DNA from 3 places in the Paenibacillus canaveralius genome. Region 3 is predicted to be linked to each of the others. Evidence: riboswitches for the same ligand, from Rfam matches in the RefSeq annotation. Region 3 holds a riboswitch; each other region holds the start of a gene.
The links. Region 3 has a riboswitch for cobalamin ahead of ABC395_RS25010 (energy-coupling factor ABC transporter permease). Riboswitches for the same ligand answer to the same signal wherever they lie in the genome.
Positions count from the first base shown of each region.

Region 1: linked by a shared signal. The riboswitch ahead of cobJ (precorrin-3B C(17)-methyltransferase) and the one ahead of ABC395_RS25010 (energy-coupling factor ABC transporter permease) in region 3 are both predicted to bind cobalamin.
Region 2: linked by a shared signal. The riboswitch ahead of metE (5-methyltetrahydropteroyltriglutamate--homocysteine S-methyltransferase) and the one ahead of ABC395_RS25010 (energy-coupling factor ABC transporter permease) in region 3 are both predicted to bind cobalamin.

Region 1 covers NZ_JBDFMM010000001.1:4,593,571-4,599,882, forward strand. The annotation lists gene cobJ (precorrin-3B C(17)-methyltransferase) at 1-1,587, opposite strand, end outside; cobalamin riboswitch at 1,938-2,141, opposite strand; gene ABC395_RS20775 (glycoside hydrolase family 13 protein) at 2,234-3,922, opposite strand; gene ABC395_RS20780 (glucose-1-dehydrogenase) at 3,943-4,728, opposite strand; gene ABC395_RS20785 (YjcZ family sporulation protein) at 4,902-5,024, opposite strand; gene ABC395_RS20790 (metallophosphoesterase) at 5,210-6,073, opposite strand.
Region 2 covers NZ_JBDFMM010000001.1:2,753,565-2,759,876, reverse strand. The annotation lists gene ABC395_RS12700 (FAD-dependent oxidoreductase) at 1-272, opposite strand, end outside; gene ABC395_RS12695 (YolD-like family protein) at 383-625, opposite strand; gene metE (5-methyltetrahydropteroyltriglutamate--homocysteine S-methyltransferase) at 847-3,144, opposite strand; cobalamin riboswitch at 3,328-3,521, opposite strand; gene ABC395_RS12685 (arylamine N-acetyltransferase family protein) at 3,572-4,357, opposite strand; gene ABC395_RS12680 (hypothetical protein) at 4,354-4,506, opposite strand; gene ABC395_RS12675 (ATP-binding protein) at 4,685-5,965, shown strand; gene ABC395_RS12670 (ArsR/SmtB family transcription factor) at 5,978-6,312, opposite strand, start outside.
Region 3 covers NZ_JBDFMM010000001.1:5,522,137-5,528,448, reverse strand. The annotation lists gene ABC395_RS25030 (glutamine--tRNA ligase/YqeY domain fusion protein) at 173-1,855, shown strand; gene ABC395_RS25025 (energy-coupling factor ABC transporter ATP-binding protein) at 2,005-2,877, opposite strand; gene cbiQ (cobalt ECF transporter T component CbiQ) at 2,874-3,683, opposite strand; gene ABC395_RS25015 (energy-coupling factor ABC transporter substrate-binding protein) at 3,680-3,967, opposite strand; gene ABC395_RS25010 (energy-coupling factor ABC transporter permease) at 3,964-4,731, opposite strand; cobalamin riboswitch at 5,010-5,211, opposite strand; gene ABC395_RS25005 (permease) at 5,445-6,312, opposite strand, start outside.

The DNA of each region.
Region 1 (6,312 bases), 930 kb from region 3:
TACGGCCGTCCCGCCCAGAAGATCGTGAAGTTCCTCCGCATACGGCACCGCGTCCCCCTTGTCCATATTGCAGAAGTCGCAGGCTTTGACCTGAACCACATCGCCGACCGGAGCCAGCAGAAGCCCTTCGCCGCGAAGCCGTTTCGTCACGGTATCGGGATCGTCGGTCCGCAGCTTGACGAGAAGCTGGTGATGGGGGGTATACTCCATCGTTCCTTTATCGCCGACGGCCTCGGCGAGGACCATCAGCTGTTTGGCGGTCAGGTTTTTGTTCGCAAGACCGGGACTGACGGCGAACTCGAGAATAGCCTGCTGACGGAAAAAACCGCTCGGGGAAGCGGAAGCAGCCGGCCCGCCGGGCTCGCCCGTAACGAGACGGAGGGCTTCCTCCGCAAGCTCAAAAGCAGTCGGAGCGGCAGACCGTGCGGGTGCGGCAGGCGGACGGACCGCCACGGCAACCGCCGAGTCCTCATACTCCCCGGTAACCGCTGACGTATCGTACGCGGAGCGTGTGCCGGCCGCTTGTGTGCGGACCGGCAAATCTTCGCGGCCGTAGTCTTCGGCCGTGCCGGTCCCCTCGGCTTCCGGGCTGTATTCGCCGTATCCGTCGTCCCCGTATTCGTCCTCGTCGAAGAGGGACGGCAGACCGGTGTCCCGCGCTTCATCCGGCCGCAAAGCGGCATCGGACTGTTCCTCCGAGGCACAAGCGGATTCCTTGCCCTCCAAGGCCGGCGTGTCTTCCGCGCCGGTTTCCCCATCCTGCTCCAGAGCCCACGGCTCGGCCTCCCGCCGAAGACGCTCATGAGGACGCAGGGGCTGGATATCGCTGTCCAGCGTATACTTGCGCTGATAGCCCCGCGGCGTAATCATGAGCCCTTCATAGTTGCGGGTCGCGGAGTTGCCGATGATCACCGTGGTGAGCATGCCGATGTCATGCTCCAGCATCTCCGCAAGCGTCGTCAGCACGACGTGCTCCCTGTCGCGGTAGGCGCTTTTGACGATACCTACCGGGGTATCCGGAGAGCGGTGCTTCAGCAAAATCTGCTGCGTCTCCACGATCTGCCGTGTCCGCCTCCCGCTCCGAGGGTTGTACAGCGCAATGACGAAATCGGCGGATGCGGCCGCCTCGACTCTGCGCCGGATGAGATCCCAAGGCGTCAGGTGATCGCTGAGGCTGATCGTGCACGCGTCGTGCATCACGGGGGCTCCCAGCAGCGAAGCGCATGAGTTGATGGCCGAGATGCCGGGTACGATTTCGACCTCGACTCCCCCGTCGGGCTTCCAGCCTTTCTCGATCAGCACCTCGTACACGAGACCCGCCATGCCGTATACACCCGCATCGCCGCTCGATATGACGGCTACCTTGCGTCCGGCCTCCGCCTGTCTGACGGCTTCCTGCGCGCGGCTTACTTCCTCGGTCATGCCCGTACGCACGACCTGTTTGCCGTCGATCAGGCTGCGGATCAGATCCACGTAAGTGTTATAGCCAATAATGACTTCGCTTTCCGAAATCGCCTCGCGTGCGCGTTTTGTAATATGGGCTTCGTCTCCGGGGCCAAATCCGATGATAAGCAGTTTACCGGCCATTCCCATTCCTCCTCTTCGCTGTAAAGAAAGCTGCGGCGCTTACGCCCGGCAGCCGCTATCGTTCGATCCGGCTTTTCTACAGACAGACCTTTGTATATACACGTCGGTGCCTTCCGGCATACCCGCCGTTCCCCTTTTCATCCCGTCCGGGCCATAAAAAAAAGCATTTCCATCCTCCTTGGATAGAAATGCTTCGAACTTTCGAGCCATTCAGCGGGAAAATCCCGCATATGCTTCCAACCCGTACAGACCGCCGGTCCGCGGGCTGTCTTGTATGACCCGGGTCCGGCAAGCCGCTGCTGGCAGCGATTCAGCCGTTCTCAACACCTCCCTAAATCCTCGTAGGTTATCTAGTGTTATTCAAACAGGCAGGTCTCCTGGCTCGGAGCTTTCTTCGGCGCCTTCCCGGATAAATCCAGTGACGTTGATGCCGAAAAAATTTTTTCCCTGCAATGCGGGGAGCTCCTTACAGTGGCGGGTCCGCGTCGGTCTTTCACCGAACTTCCCGTTTTAAGCGAAACCCTGTTCTTACGGACTGTCTGATCCGTTCGAATGGGCTCCGCACCTGTTTTTACCATATTCGATTGTGTTCTGTTCATCATAACATCCGGTCAAAGAACTTGTCTATGCCGATAAAACGGTCACCTCAGCCGAGCCGATAAACCCTCGCTTCGTAAGGCCGCAGCTTGAGGACCCCGATATCTTCGCCGGAGACGGGATCGTAATTCGAAATCAGAAGCTCCGCGTCCTTCCCCTCCCCCAGCTCCTCCGGCCACGAAAACTCCGGCGTTCCGCCGAAAAAGTTCAGCACGACCAGCAGCTTCTCCCCGTCCAGCGTCCGCGTGTACGCATAAATTTCCGTGTCCAGCGGAAGCAGCAGCTTATACTCGCCGTATACGGCGACGGGGTGCTTTCTGCGAAGCGCGATCAGGCTCCGGTAATAGTGGTAGATGGAATCGGGATCGGCTGCCGCTGCGGCCGCGTTAATCTCGCGGTAGTTCCGGTTGACCTTCATCCACGGCTCCCCTGTCGTAAACCCCGCGTTAGCCGTACCGTCCCACTGCATGGGGGTGCGGGCGTTGTCCCGGCTTTTTTTCCAGATGGCCTTCATGATTTCGTCCTGGGGTTTGCCGAGCAGCTCCGCCTGCTTGTAGTAATTGATCGTTTCCACATCGCGGTAATCGCCGATCAGATCGAACGCGACATTGGTCATGCCGATTTCTTCCCCTTGAAAAATATACGGCGTCCCCTCCAGCGTCAGAAGAAACGTGGCCAGCATTTTGGCGGACTCCACCCGGTACCGGCCGTCATTTCCGAACCTCGAAACGGGGCGGGGCTGATCGTGATTGCCGAGATAGTTGGCGTTCCATCCTTTATCGTGAAGGACCGTCTGCCAGCGGCTCATCACCTTTTTCAGCTCCGGCAGGGTCCACGGCTTCGACTCCCATTTGCCCGTCCCGGCGGAAGCCGCATCCAGATTCATATGCTCGAACTGGAAAACCATGTTCAGCTCGTGGCGCTCGTCCCCCACGTATTCCAGTGCCTGCTCCGGACCGAGTCCGGACGTTTCGCCCACCGTCATGATGTCATAATCGAAAAGCACCTGGTCATGAAGCTTTTGCAGCAGCGTATGTACCTTCTCCAGATTGGAAAAAAGCTGATAAGCCTGCACGACGGGCAGATGCTTGGGATTATCGGCATCCGGCAGCCCCTGCGCTTTTACGATATGAGCGATGGCATCGAAGCGGAAACCGTCGACTCCTTTGCCGAGCCACCAATGCACCATCCGGAACAGCTCATCGACCATCGCCTCGTTCTCCCAGTTGAGGTCGGGCTGATGCTTCGAATACAGATGCATGTAATACTCGTCCGTCTCCGCGTCGTGCTCCCAAACGCTTCCGCTGAAGTAAGACTCCCAGTTGTTCGGAAAAAGTCCCTTTTCCCCCTGCCTCCAGATGTAATAGTCCCGTTTGGGGTTATCCCGGGAAGAGCGCGATTCTTTAAACCAGGCATGCTCGTCCGAGGTATGGTTCAGCACAAGATCCATCATGATTTTCAGACCGCGCTTGCGCGCTTCCGCAAGAAGCTCATCGAAATCCTCCATGGTGCCGTACTGCGGATCAATTTCATAATAATCGCTGATATCATAGCCGTTGTCGGCACCCGGCGAGCTGTAAATGGGACACAGCCAGAGGACGTTGACTCCCAGCTCCGCAAGATAATCAAGCTTGGAAATAATCCCGCGCAGGTCTCCACGGCCGTCCCCGTCCGAATCCTTGAAGCTGGACGGATAAATTTGATACACGACACTTTCTTTCCACCACGTTTTGTTCAAGTGAATCCCTCCTCTCTCTGTCAGCCTTTTCCTCCCTGGAACGACGGATACTTGGTCATTCCTCCGTCCGCAAACAGCGTAATGCCGGTGACATAGCTGGACTCCGACGATGCCAGCCAGGCGGCTACGGCCGCAATCTCTTCCGGTTTGCCGATATATCCCATCGGAATCAGGGCTTCCACACCGGCGCGCGCCTCCTCGTCGGCGAATTTCGTTTCGTTGATGGGCGTATTGATGGCCCCCGGTCCGATATTGTTCACCCGGATCCCTTTGGGCGCGAATTCCAGCGCCAGCGTTTCGGTCATCATTTTGATACCGCCCTTGCTCGCCGCATAATGGACGAAATGGGGCCACGGGATCATTTCGTGCACACTTGAAATGTTGATGACGGCCCCTCTGATTTCATGTTCCAGCATATAGGAAATAGCTTCCCGGCTGCCGAGAAACGCCCCGGTCAGGTTCACGTCCAGCACTTTGCGCCAATCGTCGGCGGACAGTTCCTGAGAAGGGACTTCATTCTCGATTCCAGCGTTGTTAATCATCACGTCCAAAGACCCGAAATGTTCGTGTGCGGCTTCGACAAGCTTCTTCACGTCCTCTTCTTTCGTCACGTCTCCCCGGAGCGCCAGCGCCCTGCCACCCGCGCCTTCCACTTCTTCGATCAAAGCGGGAATGCTTTCCTCGTGGCTCAAATAATTGATCAGAACATTCGCTTTCTCTTGGCCGAAACGGACGGCGGCCGCTCTTCCTATCCCCGTGGACGCTCCTGTAATGACAATCGTCTTTCCTTCCAGATCCTTGTACATGGCGTTACCTCCTGAATGTCGGAATGCGGGCCTTATTGAAGACCTCCACCTTACTTACACGTTTCGGAAGGAAAAAACACATAAAAAAAGAACAAACCCCGGCTCTAAAAAGCCTGGAGTTTGTTCATGAACGTTTACCGCCGTTGATCCGGCCGCCGGAACTTATAAGAGAATTAGTACAGGAATGCGCGGGAAATGATAACCAGCAGAATAAACAGAACCAGAATTGCACCCGCGCTCGTACCTATGCCCACGGGTTTTCCACAGCCTACGCCTACTCCTCCGTAATAACCCATCTTTCGTATCCCCTCTCGGTGAGTTATTGTCTTACCGTACACTATATGTGGGTGCGAAAAGATGGAGTGGACGTCAGCCCGCATTCGTTCAAAATGAACGCTATTCCGCCGGAGCCTACTCCAGGTTCTACTGGGGGGATTCTACTGAGGGGTTCTGCTGGCGGTCCTTTGGGGAGTCAGCGGAGTTACAGACGCTTTTTTAACGTGAGCACCGTCAGTTCCGGCCGGCACCAGAACCTCACGGGGTGCAGGGTCATCCCTATCCCCCGGTTCGTATACACGTGAAGCTTGCCGCCGCCGAGTTTGTATAAGCCGTCGACGTACTTGCGGCCGTACATCGGCGTCGTAATCGCGCCGTAGAAAGGCAGCCGCACCTGCCCGCCGTGGCTGTGCCCGGACAGCTGCATATCGACCGGTGCCTTCAGCGCGATATCCGCGAAATCCGGCGCATGGGAGAGCAGGAGCACGAAGTCGTCTGCGCGTGCGCCCTTCAGCGCCCGGTTCAAATCCGGGCGGCCTTCCCACATGTCGTCAACGCCGGCCACCCGTATCAGCGACCGGTCTTTGCCGACCGCGACGGACCGGTTCGTGAGCAGCTCGAAGCCACCCGGCTTCAGCACCTTCTCCGTCTCGCCGGGAGTGCCGTAATAATCGTGATTGCCAAGCACCGCGAATTTACCGAGCGGAGCTTTGAGCGCAGCCAGTGCCTGGCTGACTGCCGGAGCTTCGTACACGCGGTAATCGTACAAATCACCGGTGAAGCACAGCAAATCCGGCTTGAGCGCGTTGATCCTATCCACCAGCTGCGGAAGGTCTTTCGGCGCCAGATAAGGGCCGATGTGAACATCGCTGAACTGGACGACACGTACGCCATCGAACGCCTGCGGCAGCCGTTCCAGCTCCAGCCGGACATGCTTGGTACGGATCCAGTGCGGCTCGGCAAACCGCGCGTATCCGTAGGAAACAAAAGGGGCTGCCAACAAAGCGCCTGCCACAAATCTGCCTTTTGCCAGAAAGGCTCTGCGTGTCATCTTCGGATTGGGGTCCATCGTGTTTCCTTTTCCTTTCTCCGGTATTATTTGTACCCGATTTTACCATGTCTCCTGCCGGAAGGCCAAAAGTGCAGGGGTTCTCTTTCTTCCGCATAGTTAGCGCAGCGGAAAAAACGCCCAAAAACAGAAAATAGAAACAGAAGAACCCGCCAGCCATGCTGACGGGTTCTTCTTATGTTCGTTTTACTGCCTGTAGCGGTTATGTGTCCATCTGCTTCTTCCTTGTGCCATGGCTA
Region 2 (6,312 bases), 2.8 Mb from region 3:
TAGATCAAATCGTGCTGGGCCGTAATTTTAGCTGTCGTATATCCGGTCGTCCCGTGTAAAATACGGCCCGCGTTCAGAACCGCGACCTTCAAGCCTTTCATGGCCAGCAGGTAGGCCGTCGTCAAACCCGTTATCCCTGCGCCGACGATAGCGGCGTCCACCCGGATATTTTCGTTCAGCCTGGAATAAGAGGGAATCTTCGCGGAAGCCAGCCAGTACGATTCCGGAAACTGGGGAAAAGCTGCGACTGGTCTTGAGTTGGTTTCGTTCACGTGGATTAGCTCCTTTTACCATTATTCTCCTAACTTCTCCATAGCCGCCTCATTCTATTCGTTCCGCGGCAAAGTAAAAAAGCACCCCGAGGGGTGCTTTGAAGCGTAAATCAGGCGTTATCCACCTGCATAATGTCCATAAAAGGAACTTTCGTCAGCTGTTCGCCGTCCTGAACATGGACGAGTCTCGTCCGGGGATCCATGACCGTAATTCTGCCGTAGACCTGCTCTTCCCAGCCCCATACCGTAAGAAGAATCAAAGAATCTTCGTTCTTGGCTTCCACCAGCCGGTTGCCCAGTTCTTCCAGCTCAAACTCATCCCGGGTCGGACGTTTTACTTTTGCCTTAGCCATGATACCTCCTGAATGACGGTCTTACCTTTTGCCGTTTATCCTCCTATCTTACCATGTTTACGGGTTTCTTCCAACAGGTTGGAAACTCACTCTCGCGCTTTCTTCTCTTCCCGCTAAAAAAGCCTCTGCCCGGTGCTTCGCCGGACAAAGGCTCGAATTTCGGAATGGCTTTAGGTTCTACGAGGCTCGGGCCGGGGCGGTCGGACCTTGGTTCAGCTCGGTCAGCCTTGAGAAACCGCCATCGTTACCCGGCTCTGTTTGGCGGCCGCAACCATGTTGCGCAGGGCGGCCACGGTTTCTTGGGCGGCTCTCGTTTTGAGTCCGCAGTCGGGATTGATCCAGAACAGCTGCGGGTCGAGGACGCGCAGCGCCCGCTCGATCATGCTTGCCATTTCTTCGACGGAAGGAACTCTGGGACTGTGAATGTCGTAGACACCCAGACCGATTCCTTTCTCATACGTGTTCTGCTCGAAGCTTTGGATCAGCTCACCGTGGCTGCGGGATGTTTCGATGGAGATGACATCGGCGTCCATGTCTCTGATAGATCCGATCATGTCGTGGAATTCGCAGTAACACATATGCGTATGAATTTGCGTCGTGGCCCGGACGTTCGCCGTCGTGCTGCGGAAGGCGTTGACCGCCCAGTCGAGATAAACCCGGTGCTCATCTTTCTTGAGAGGAAGTCCTTCGCGGACAGCGGGCTCGTCGATTTGGATCATTTCGATTCCCGCTTCTTCGAGAGCATTCACTTCCTTACCCAGCGCGAGGGCAATCTGGTAGGCCACCACTTCTCTGGACAAGTCGTCCCGGACGAACGACCAGTTGAGAATCGTGACCGGTCCGGTCAGCATTCCTTTCACGGGACGCGGCGTGAGCGACTGGGCGTAGACCGTTTCTTCGACGGTCATCGGCCGGGTAAAGGCCACATCGCCGTAAATAACCGGCGGTTTTACGCAGCGCGATCCGTAGGACTGCACCCAGCCGCTGCGCGTGAAAGCGAAGCCGTCCAGCTTTTCGCCGAAAAATTCCACCATATCCGTCCGTTCGAATTCCCCGTGAACGAGGACATCCAGGTCCAGCTCCTCCTGCAGTTTCATCCATTTGCCGATTTCGCTCCGGATAAACGCTTTATACTGCTCGTCCGTCCATTCCGCTTTTCTCCATTTGGACCGAGCCTGTCTCACTTCCGCCGTCTGCGGAAAGCTTCCGATCGTCGTCGTCGGCAGAAAAGGCAGCTTCCACTTTTCACGCTGCAGAGCCCGGCGCTCGCCGAAGGCCGCGCCGCGCGCCGCCGGTACCTTCTGAAGCCGCAAAGCGGCCGCCTGCACGTCTTTGTTGCCGCGGGCTTCGGATGACCGGAGGGCGGCAAGCGCTTGTTCATTCTGCCGCAGCGCTTCGTCGGTTTCCGCCGCCGGGGATACCGCCGCTTTCGCCAGCAGAACGATTTCCTCCAGCTTCTCGTCCGCGAAGGCAAGAGCGTCTCTCAGCACCGGTTCCAGCTTGTCTTCGTGAACGGTGGACACCGGCACATGCAGCAGGCTGCAGGACGTCTGGACGATCACCCGTTCCTCGGGAACGACGGCTAAAATGTCTTGAAGCGTATTCAGCTTCTCCTTCAGATCGGAACGCCAAATATTGCGGCCGTCCACTATACCCGCTCCCAAAACTTTGCTGTCGGGAAATCCTTCGCTCTTCAGAAGTTTCAGTGTCTTCTCGCCGCCGTGCACGAAATCAAGCCCGATCCCGCTTACGGGCAGCCGTACGACCCTGTCGTAATGTTCCACGGATTCGAAGTAGGTCTGGAGCATAATGTTCAGCCCCGGAGCCGCCTCGGTCAAAGCTTTGTAGATCCGCTCGATCCGTTCCATATCGCCGGCGCTTACGTTAGTCGACAGCACCGGTTCGTCGATCTGCACCCATTCGGCGCCTTCGCGCTCCAGCTCTTTCAGCACTTGGCCGTACAGCGGAAGCAGCCGGTCGATCCAGGCATCGGTTTCCGTATCCACATATCCTTTGGACAATTTCAGAAACGTAAACAGTCCGAGCAGAACGGGCTTGCCCTCGATTCCGAGCGTCTCCTTCGCTTCGCGATAAGCTTTAAGAGGCTTGTTCTCGACCAGCTTCGGCTCGGCGCCTTGAAGTTCCGGCACGATATAATGATAGTTGGTGTTGAACCACTTCGTCATTTCGCACGCGGCCGCTCCCTCTTCCCCTCTCGCCATCGCGTAGTAGGTGCGCAGAGATACTTCACCGCCCTCGTAAGCGAACCGGTCGGGTACGATGCCGAACATCACGGCCGTATCCAGCACATGGTCGTATCCCGTAAAATCGTTGACCGCGATAAGCCCGATACCCTTTTCCCGCTGATTGCGCAAAATTCCCAAACGGATTTCCGCCAGCTTCCCCGTCAGCTCCTCTTCGCCGATTTTGCCGGCCCAGTAAGACTCCAGCGCCTTCTTCCATTCACGTCCCGCTCCGATCCTCGGGTATCCCAAACTGCTGCTTGTCAATGCGTTCATGATCTTGACCTCCTGATAGTCGCTTGAATTGGATGTTTGCATAAGTTCTCTGTTTCGTTGCTTTTTTAACTGATCAAATAAAAAAAGGACGTCATTATCCCGAAGCAGACAAGGATAAAGACGCCCTCTGTTTGTATATACAGCGGCCCGTACTTTAACACCTCCCTATCTCCCGTAGGTAAAGCAGTGCTGTCAGAACAGGCAGGTCTCCTGGCTCCAGAATCATCATCTTCGGCTGCCTTCCCGGTCTAAGACCAGTGGCATGTTCGCCTTGACTCCTCTGTTACAGTGGCGGGACCGCGCCGGTTTTTCACCGGACTTCCCTTTTAAGCTCCAGTTCCCCCGAGGGGCTGGGCACCTATTCCCAACATATTCAATTGGTTAACTTAGAAATGACTATACACAACGCGGCATGTTTATGCAAGCTTTATTCCGCCGGAATGCCGAAATGGGTCAGCAGAGCTTCCTTGTAGGCGGCATCGTTTTCAGGGATGAACGTCTGCACGCCTTCGGAGGTGAAAAGCTTGAACTCCTTGCCCGACACCGAATTTCGTCCTTCCCGGGTCCGGATGGCTACCATCGCATTTTTTGTGAAAATGGAGTCCGGGCTGTGCTCGCACCAAAAACTGGCCATGACAAAATCTTTGGGCAGTTGAGGCTCTTCGGTGAACGAGTAGATGCGTCTCCAGCTTCCATGGTGCTTCTCGGAAAGCACCCAGCCGAATACGGGGTCCCGTTCCATGACGTATTGCTCCTCGCCCTGCCGCTGCTCCACCTTCTCGGCAAGACGGACGGGTCTTCTCGGCACTATGCCCCCGACGCCAACGTCGCATAAGTAGCTGACTCCTTCCGCTTCCACTTTCAGCACGTGATGGCGGCGTTTTGGCGGCAGCTCCGTCTCGTCCCGCCAGAACCGGGCGACATAATCGGTCACGGGGTAACCGAGCTGGCGCAGCAGCCAGCCGAACAGGGCGTTCAGCTCGAAGCAGTAGCCGCCCCGCCGCCGCTCGACGATTTTGTGGCATAAATGTTTTATGTCCAGTGACAGCGGAACACCGTTCAGAATATCCAGATTTTCATACGGAACGGTGTGCAGGTGGAGCTCCTGCAGCCTGGCAAGCGCTTCCTGACTGCCATCCAGCGGCCCTTCGTAACCGATCCGGTTGAGATACGCCTCCACTTCAGGTTTTAAAGCTTCTCTGTCGGTTTTCATGAGATATCCTCCTTTACGGCATCCTCGCAAACCGTGATTTCTTTGGTGCGCAGATTCACGATACGGCTGCGTACATCGCATTTCGAGATGAACAGCGGTTCGCCGTGCAGATTCCGCTCCAGCTTAGGCTGGCTGACGAGTATTTTCATTCTCAACACCTCCGGCTTGTTCTGAAAAGATTCAACAACTTGGTGAAATAATCCTCCATGTTCACCAATATTTGATGATTTTCCGCCCGGGCGGCATCATTATTTATTGCATTATCTGCCAGAGAACTCCATAATAGGAATCTGAGTTCTTTTTTCTTTCAGAAAGAGAGTGCGGCCCGTGAAAGATATCCTTGTCCATTTGTTCATCATGACATTTCCTCCTCATATTTATCAGATTTTTATGCTAACCCGATTTTACAAAAGAGAAAAAATCCGGAACCGGTTTCTGATGGGAATCCTGATGGGATTTTCCGGCATTTTCAGCATAAGTTATCCGGTCATGTACCTCGTTCCCGATTTTTATTGGGATTTAAGAGGCGTTCCTCTTCTGCTCGCTTTTATGTACGGAGGGTACTACGGCGGGTTTACGGCGCTCGGGATGATGCTCATTTTTCATGGGGTCATGTTCCCGTCTTTCGGCGTTTCGGACGTCATTCTCTATGCGGCCGGCTTTGTTCCCATTCTGCTGAGGGCAAGATTCTTCTACCAGTATCCTTCACGCAAAAAAATCGCCCTGTCGCTCTTGTACGCGGGCATCGGCACCGCCGCTTTGCTCCTCTGGCTGTCTTACATCGTTTCGCATCACGGTTTTGTCTGGAAGGACCTGCTGCCGCAGGTAAGTCTTCTTACAGTCGTACAGCTCCTGCTGCCGGTTCTGCTCATCCTGTGGTTTCAGCATATGCTCCGACATGACCAGATGAGTATCGAGATCCAGAAAGCCGAGAAGCTCCAGCATCTAAGCGATCTGGCCGCGAGCGTCGCTCACGAGATCCGCAATCCGCTTCAAGTGACGCGCGGTTATATCCAGATTTCTCAGAAGGAAGCCGACGAGAAGCTTGGCCGCTATTTAAACATCGCTATCGGTGAACTCGATCAGGCCGAGAAAATCATCTCTGAATTTCTCCTGTTCGCTAAACCCGAACTGACCGAAACGGGCCTCATCAATATCGGCGATTCGCTTCAGCAGGCCGTGACGATGCTCGAACCTTACGCCAGCATGTCGGGAGCCGTCATCCGGCTTTCCTGCGAGGACGATATTTTTATCGATGGAGATCCTTCCAAGCTAAAGCAGGCGTTCATCAATCTGATCAAAAACGGAATCGAATCGACCCAAACGGACGGTCTTATCCGGATTCACGGTCATATCCGCAAGCAAAAAGCCGTTATTACCATCACCGACAACGGGAGCGGCATGACCAAGGAAGAAATCGAGCGGCTGGGTGCTCCCTTCTATACGACCAAGAGCAGAGGAACCGGGCTCGGCCTTATGGTCACGACCCGCCTGATCGACGCCATGCGCGGAAAAATGCGGTTTGCCAGCGAAGTCGGCAAAGGGTCCGAGGTGATGATCATCTTCCCTTTGTCCGCAAAAAAAAGAGTATCTATTTCCGGAGAATAGATACTCTGTTTCTTATACGTGCACAAGATGCTGCAGGGTTTGGCGGAAAATTTCTTTCACATGATCGTCGTCCAGAGAGTAGAAGACGGTTTTGCCGCTTTTGCGCCGCTTGACGATCCGGACATTCCGTAAATAACGGAGCTGATGGGAAACGGCCGACTGCCCCATTTCCAGCACGACGCTCAGATCGTGGACACACAATTCCTGCTGGGATAACGCATAGATAATTTTGACGCGCGTGGGATCGCCGAGTGCCTTGAACATTTCGGCCATGTTAACGGCCATGGATTCGTTCATTTTCGCATGCTCCAGAGCGGTCCCGTCCGGTCCCGTCCCCGCGCAGGATT
Region 3 (6,312 bases):
TGACAGGGATTGAAAAGAGCTAAAGAGCCCGCAGCGGGATAAATCGTGGACTCTTAGGAGCGCCGGTCGTCTTTTGCAGGTTGAACTCTCCCTTTGTTATGGGTATGATGGAATACAAATACCGAATTGGACTGCGGCAGCGATTTCCGATAAGAAAGAAAGGTTGATCCGGATGGAGAACAAAAGCGGCACTACAAATACAACCAACACCAATTTCATTAAAAACATCGTGATCGAAGATCTTAACGAGGGCCGTGTGGATACGGTCGTTACGCGTTTTCCGCCCGAACCTAACGGGTATCTGCATATCGGGCACGCCAAGTCGATCTGCCTGAACTTCGAGCTCGCGGACGAATTCAAAGGCAAGACAAACCTGCGTTTCGACGATACGAATCCGGCCAAGGAAGACGACGAGTTTGTCCGGGCGATCAAGGAAGACGTGCAGTGGCTGGGCTTCGATTGGGACGGACTCTTTTTCGCCTCCGATTATTTCGATTACATGTATGAAAAAGCGCAACTCCTGATCCGCAAAGGAAAAGCGTACGTGTGCCAGCTTAATGCGGAACAAATCCGCGAAGGCCGCGGAACGCTTACGGAGCCGGGCAAGGAAAGCCCGTACCGGGACCGCCCGGCGGAAGAAAGCCTGGATTTGTTCGAGCGCATGCGTAAAGGCGAGTTTAAGGACGGGGAAATGGTCCTTCGGGCGAAAATCAACATGGCATCGCCGAATATCAATCTGCGCGATCCGGTCATTTACCGCATTTCGCACGCGCATCACCACCGTACGGGAGATGCCTGGTGCATCTATCCGATGTACGCTTTCGCGCATCCGCTGGAGGATGCCCGCGAAGCGGTTACCCACTCCATCTGTACTCTGGAGTTCGAGGACCAGCGTCCCCTTTACGACTGGGTCATCCAGGAGTGCGAGACGGAACATGTGCCTCATCAATACGAATTCGCCAAGCTGAAGCTGACGGATACGATTATGGGCAAGCGCTACCTGAAGCAGATGGTGGACGAAGGAGTTGTGGACGGCTGGGACGATCCCCGTATGCCGACGGTTTCCGGCCTGCGCCGCCGGGGCTTTACGCCGGAATCGATCCGCAATTTCTGCCGCGAAATCGGCGTGACGAAGAGCGACAGCACGGTCGACGTGAAATACCTGGACCATTTTATCCGGGAAGATCTGAAACTGAAGGCTCCGCGGACGATGGGCATTTTGAAACCGCTCAAGGTTGTGATCACGAATTATCCCGAGGGCCAAGTGGAAATGCTGGATGCCGAAATCAACTCGGAGAACCCGGAGATGGGCGTCCGTCAAATTCCGTTTTCACGGGAGATTTATATCGAGCAGGACGATTTTATGGAAAATCCGCCGAGCAAATATTTCCGCTTATTTCCCGGCAACGAAGTGCGCCTGAAGCACGCCTACTTCATCAAATGCGAAGAAGCGGTTAAGGATGAAGCGGGCAACGTGATCGAGCTCCGCTGCACTTACGATCCCGAAACGAAGAGCGGAAGCGGATTTACCGGCCGCAAAGTGAAGGGAACGATTCACTGGGTGGAAGCGAGCCGCGCCGTGCCGGCCGAATTCCGGCTTTACGAGCCGCTGGTCCTGCCGGAACAGGAAGAGAAGGAAGAGGGAAGCACGTTCCTCGACCGGATCAACCCGAATTCCCTGGAGGTTCTGAACGGCTTTGTGGAAGAGAACATGAAGGATGCCGAAGGCGGCGATAAATTCCAGTTCTTCCGCCACGGGTACTTCAATGTCGATCCTAAAGCCTCCACGAAGGATCATCTGGTCTTCAATCTGACCGTATCGCTGAAAAGCTCTTTCGATATCAAGCAGGCTTAAGCCCTGCCGGATGGATAGGGAGCGGGGCCTGCTTAAGGCCCCTTCGCTCTTATGCGCCTCATCTCGCCGGTTGCGGTTTGCGGCCCCATACAAAAAGCAGGTTCAGGAGAGATTCCTGACCTGCTTTTTTTTGTGCCGGCGCAACAAGGCTAGCTCCCGGCGGCCGCCGCTTGAAGCCGGGCCGTGAGCAGCTCGCCGAAGGCGTCGGCGCTCCTCGGCGGTTCGGCGCCTTCCCGCAGCGCGCGGGGAAGGGACTGCCACAGCCGGAGGAGCAGGGGCAGTTCCAGCCCGATGCGTCCGATGGTCTCCGTCTCCGCGAAAACCTGCGCGGGCGGCCCCTGAAGCAGACAAGCGCCCTTGTCCATGACCAGCACCCGGTCCGCCCATGTGTAGGCCAGGTCCATGTCGTGGGTCGCCATGACCACGGTGACGCCGCTCCGCCGGATGTCCGCCAGCTCATCCAGCAGCAGCCGTTCCGACGCGCGGTCGAGATACGCCGTCGGCTCGTCGAGCAGCAGCAGGCTCGGCTCCAGCACGAGAACGCCGGCCAGGGTGACGCGCTTCTTCTGCCCGAGGCTGAGGTGATGGACAGGGGTATGGGCTAGATGTTCCAGGCCCAATCTTTCCAGCACCGCCCCGGTCCGGGCGCGGATTTCCGGCTCGGGAACGCCGGCGTTCCGCAAGCCGTAGGAGACGTCCTCGTACGGCGTACCGAGAATGAGCTGCTGCTCGGGGTCCTGGAAGACGAGTCCCACCTGTCTGCGCAGCTCCTGCAAATCTTTGCGCTTGTAGGACACAGGGATGCCTTTCCAGCGCACGGTCCCCGATTGCGGCCGGTGAATGCCGACGGCATGCAGGAAGAACGTCGATTTGCCGGAGCCGTTATGTCCGCAAAGCGCGATTTGCTGGCCGGCCGGAAGCGTCAGACTAAGTCCGTCCAAGGCTTTAGTACCGGTGCCGGGATAGCTGTAGACGACGTCCGCCAGTTCCAGAATCGGATTCGGATTCTGATTCGGATTCATGCGAATCCCCTCCATTTCAGCCAAATCTGTGCTGCCGTCAGCATGAGGATTCCCGTCACGCCTTCGGCTTTGTAGCGCCGCGGTACGGGGATCGCTTCATAGGGGGCGAGTTCGATCCGTTCCGTGAAGCCGCGGGAAGTAAGCCCGTAGGCCAGTCCCCGGTAACGCTGCATCGTCCGGCCGAACAGATGGACGATCAGCAGCGCGGTATCCCGCAGGCCGCCCGCGAATCCCTTCTGCCCGCCCCGGCAGCGCTGGGCGGTCCGCATGGCGTGAGCCGTATCGGCCAGCAAAAAAATAAAGCGGTACATAATCAGAGTCAGCTCGATCACGATCTGAGGAACGCGGATTTTTTTCATCACTTGAAGAATTTCCAGCAAAGGCGTCGTGAACAGAACAAATTGCAGACAAGCCAGGCAGGCGGAAACCCGCATAAACAGCTCGGCTGTGCGGGTTAAAGATTCCTTCGTGACGTATACGGTCCACGGACCGGCCGTTCCGATGATCCAACCCGAAGCAAGGGCAGTCCGGGGTTCCGCATGTGCTGAGAATTCGAGCAGGAGAGCCGGGAGGCTGGCCGCGAAGAAGAGCAGGGAACCGCCGTAAACGAGCCAGTAAAGATTGGCCGGGACACGCGCGTAAAGCAGAGACCAAAGTGTCATCCATCCGAACACGGCGGCTTGAACAGGCGGTGCCCCGGCATAGGAAAGCAAAAAGAGGCAGGCGGCAAATCCGCACTTCCAGACGGGAGAGACTCCCCGGAATGCGTTGGCGTAAGAAATCGTGTCAATCCGCTTGAGCATCATGCTTTCGGTTTCGGTTTGGAAGCTCTCCCCTTATACAGGCCGATTACATATCCGATAAAACCGGCCCCGAGCGCGGCCTGCAGCGCGAAAAGCATGCTTTCGGTTTCAGCCGGAGGTTCCATCAGCGATGCGAACCAAGGCTCGTAATCGGGAGCGATTTCTTGAATCGCTTCTTCCGCGGCCCCGTCGGCTCCACCGAACTCTCCTTGGACGAAAACGAGCGGCAGGACGGCAAGGAGGACGACTGCGGCCAGAATCCACACATTCTTTTTCCACGTTTTCATGAACGGTCAGCTCCTTTCAAATTTCGCTGCAGAGCGGAAATTTCATGCGGCGTATAGGCCTGCAGCCAGCTCAGAACCAGTACGGTCAGCAGTCCTTCGCTAATCGCGAGCGGAATCTGAGTAACGGCGAAGATTCCCGCAAATTTGGCAAAAGACGCGAGGATGCCGCCTTCAGCCGCGGGGAATGCCACCGCAAGCTGTACGGAAGTGACCAGATAGGTGGTCAGGTCGGCAAGCGCGGCGCCCGTAAAGACGGAGAGCTTCTGTCTGCCCGTCGATTTGATCATGAGCTTGTACACGGCATAGCCGACGAAAGGGCCCGCTACGGCCATCGAGAATGCGTTGGCGCCCAGTGTCGTAAGACCGCCGTGGGCGAGCAGGAGGGCTTGGAAGAGAAGGACGACGGAGCCGAGCACGCTCATGGGCAGCGGTCCGAACAGGATAGCTCCGAGTCCGGTGCCCGTCGGGTGGGAGCTGCTCCCCGTAACGGAAGGAATTTTCAGGGCGGACAAGACGAATGTAAAGGCGCCGGCCAGGCCGAGCATAAGCTTAAGCTCCGGCGTTTCTTTCGTAATCCGGACCAGAGCGCGGACGCCCAGGATGAAGAAAGGCAGGAAGACGACCCACCAGAATAAGGCCCAGAAGGGCGGCAAAAAGCCCTCCATGATATGCATGGCGTAAGCCGATTCGGGCTCGTTTATCAGGAAAAAGCAGACGAATCCGGCTATGAGCAGGAAAGACGCCAGGGGTTTACGGATGTTCATCGGAAATCCTCCTTTATGATGGGGGCCGCCTTAATGGGCGGTGATGCGGCAGCAGGGGTTCTTGCCCCTGCCGCGTTTTCGGACGCTGATTGTTTACACCGGCGGTCAGGCTGCCGGCTCCGCAAGCTCTTTCCGGTGATTCCGATCCGGCGGTTTCCGGTCCATTTTTCCGCACACAAAAAAAGACATCTTTCCCTTCGTAGGGGAACACGATGCCTTATGCACGCAACAAAAAAAGTTTGCGATCTCAAACACCTCCCTATTCCTCGTAGGTCGTATCAGTGCTGTCAAAACAGGCAGGTCTCCTGGCTCGGGGCTTCCATACCGGCGCCTTCCCGGAACGTTCTGGTTCCAGTGGCTTCTTGCCGGATGTGAATGAGAGTGTTTCCCCTTACAGTGGCGGGACCGCGACGGCATTTCACCGTTCTTCCCTTTTAAATTTTAGAGTGTCTCTAAAATACCCGTTTCCACAAATATGCGGTTTTCCGTGATAATACTACAGGATGTCCCAGACCTTGTCAATCGCGGAAAAGGCAAGATTTTCAAGGCCGGAACGCTGCGGAGAGCGGCTTCGCCAGGCTGTTTTTCCGCGGGATTTGAAATCGCTGTCTTTTAATCGGGCAAAAGAAAAACGAGAGGGGGTAGGCCCGCCCTCTCGCGTATAAGCATTTCTATAAAATTGGATCAAAGTCCGAGCGCCAAAATGGTCGGGCTTATAGAACGAAAATGCCGATCACGCCGGTTAAGATGCCCGTCAGGGCGACCATACCGGCCGTGAACCAGAGCACACGCGCGGGAAAAGCCTTGCGCACCATAATCAGGGAAGGCAGGCTGACGGCGGGCAGCGTCATTATAAGCGCGGCTGCCGGTCCCGTGCCGAGCCCCAGGGCCATCATCGTTTTGGCGATCGGAATTTCCGCGGCGGTCGGGATGACGAACAGGGTGCCGGCCAAAGCCAATCCGATCAAAGCGGCAAGGCTGTTGCCGATCGCGGGGTCAAGAGCCGGGAACAGCCAGGCGCGAAGGGCGCCGAGAATAAACACGGCGATGAAGTAGACGGGCACTACGGTCCAGAACATCGTCCAGAGCGCTTTCAGCCAGCGGACGGCCAATGGACCGGATTGCGGCTGCACAGCCTGTGTTTGTGGAAGCTCGCCTGTCACGGCATCATCCTGCTTAACGAGGCGTTCCGCCCAGTAAGAGACGCCGAACACGAGCACGATTCCCGCGGCAATTCTCAGGATGGCGAATTTCCAGCCGAGCACGAAGCCCATGAAGATGATCGTCGCGGGGTTCAATACCGGGTTGCCGATCCAGAAAGCGAGAGCCGACCCGATGGAGCCCGACTGCTTGCGCATGCCGACCGCTACCGGAGCGGCGCAGCAGGAGCACATCATGCCGGGCATGGCGCTGAGGCCGCCGGCTACCGTGCTGCCGAAGGTGCGCTTGCCGAACACCCGCTTCAGCCAGTCCTGCGGGATGAGCACCTGATGGAGAGACCCGAGGACGATGCCGAGAATAGCGGCTTTCCAGACGGCTTTGAAATAGACCACGGAGTAGTCCCAAGCCGCGGCCAGCGAA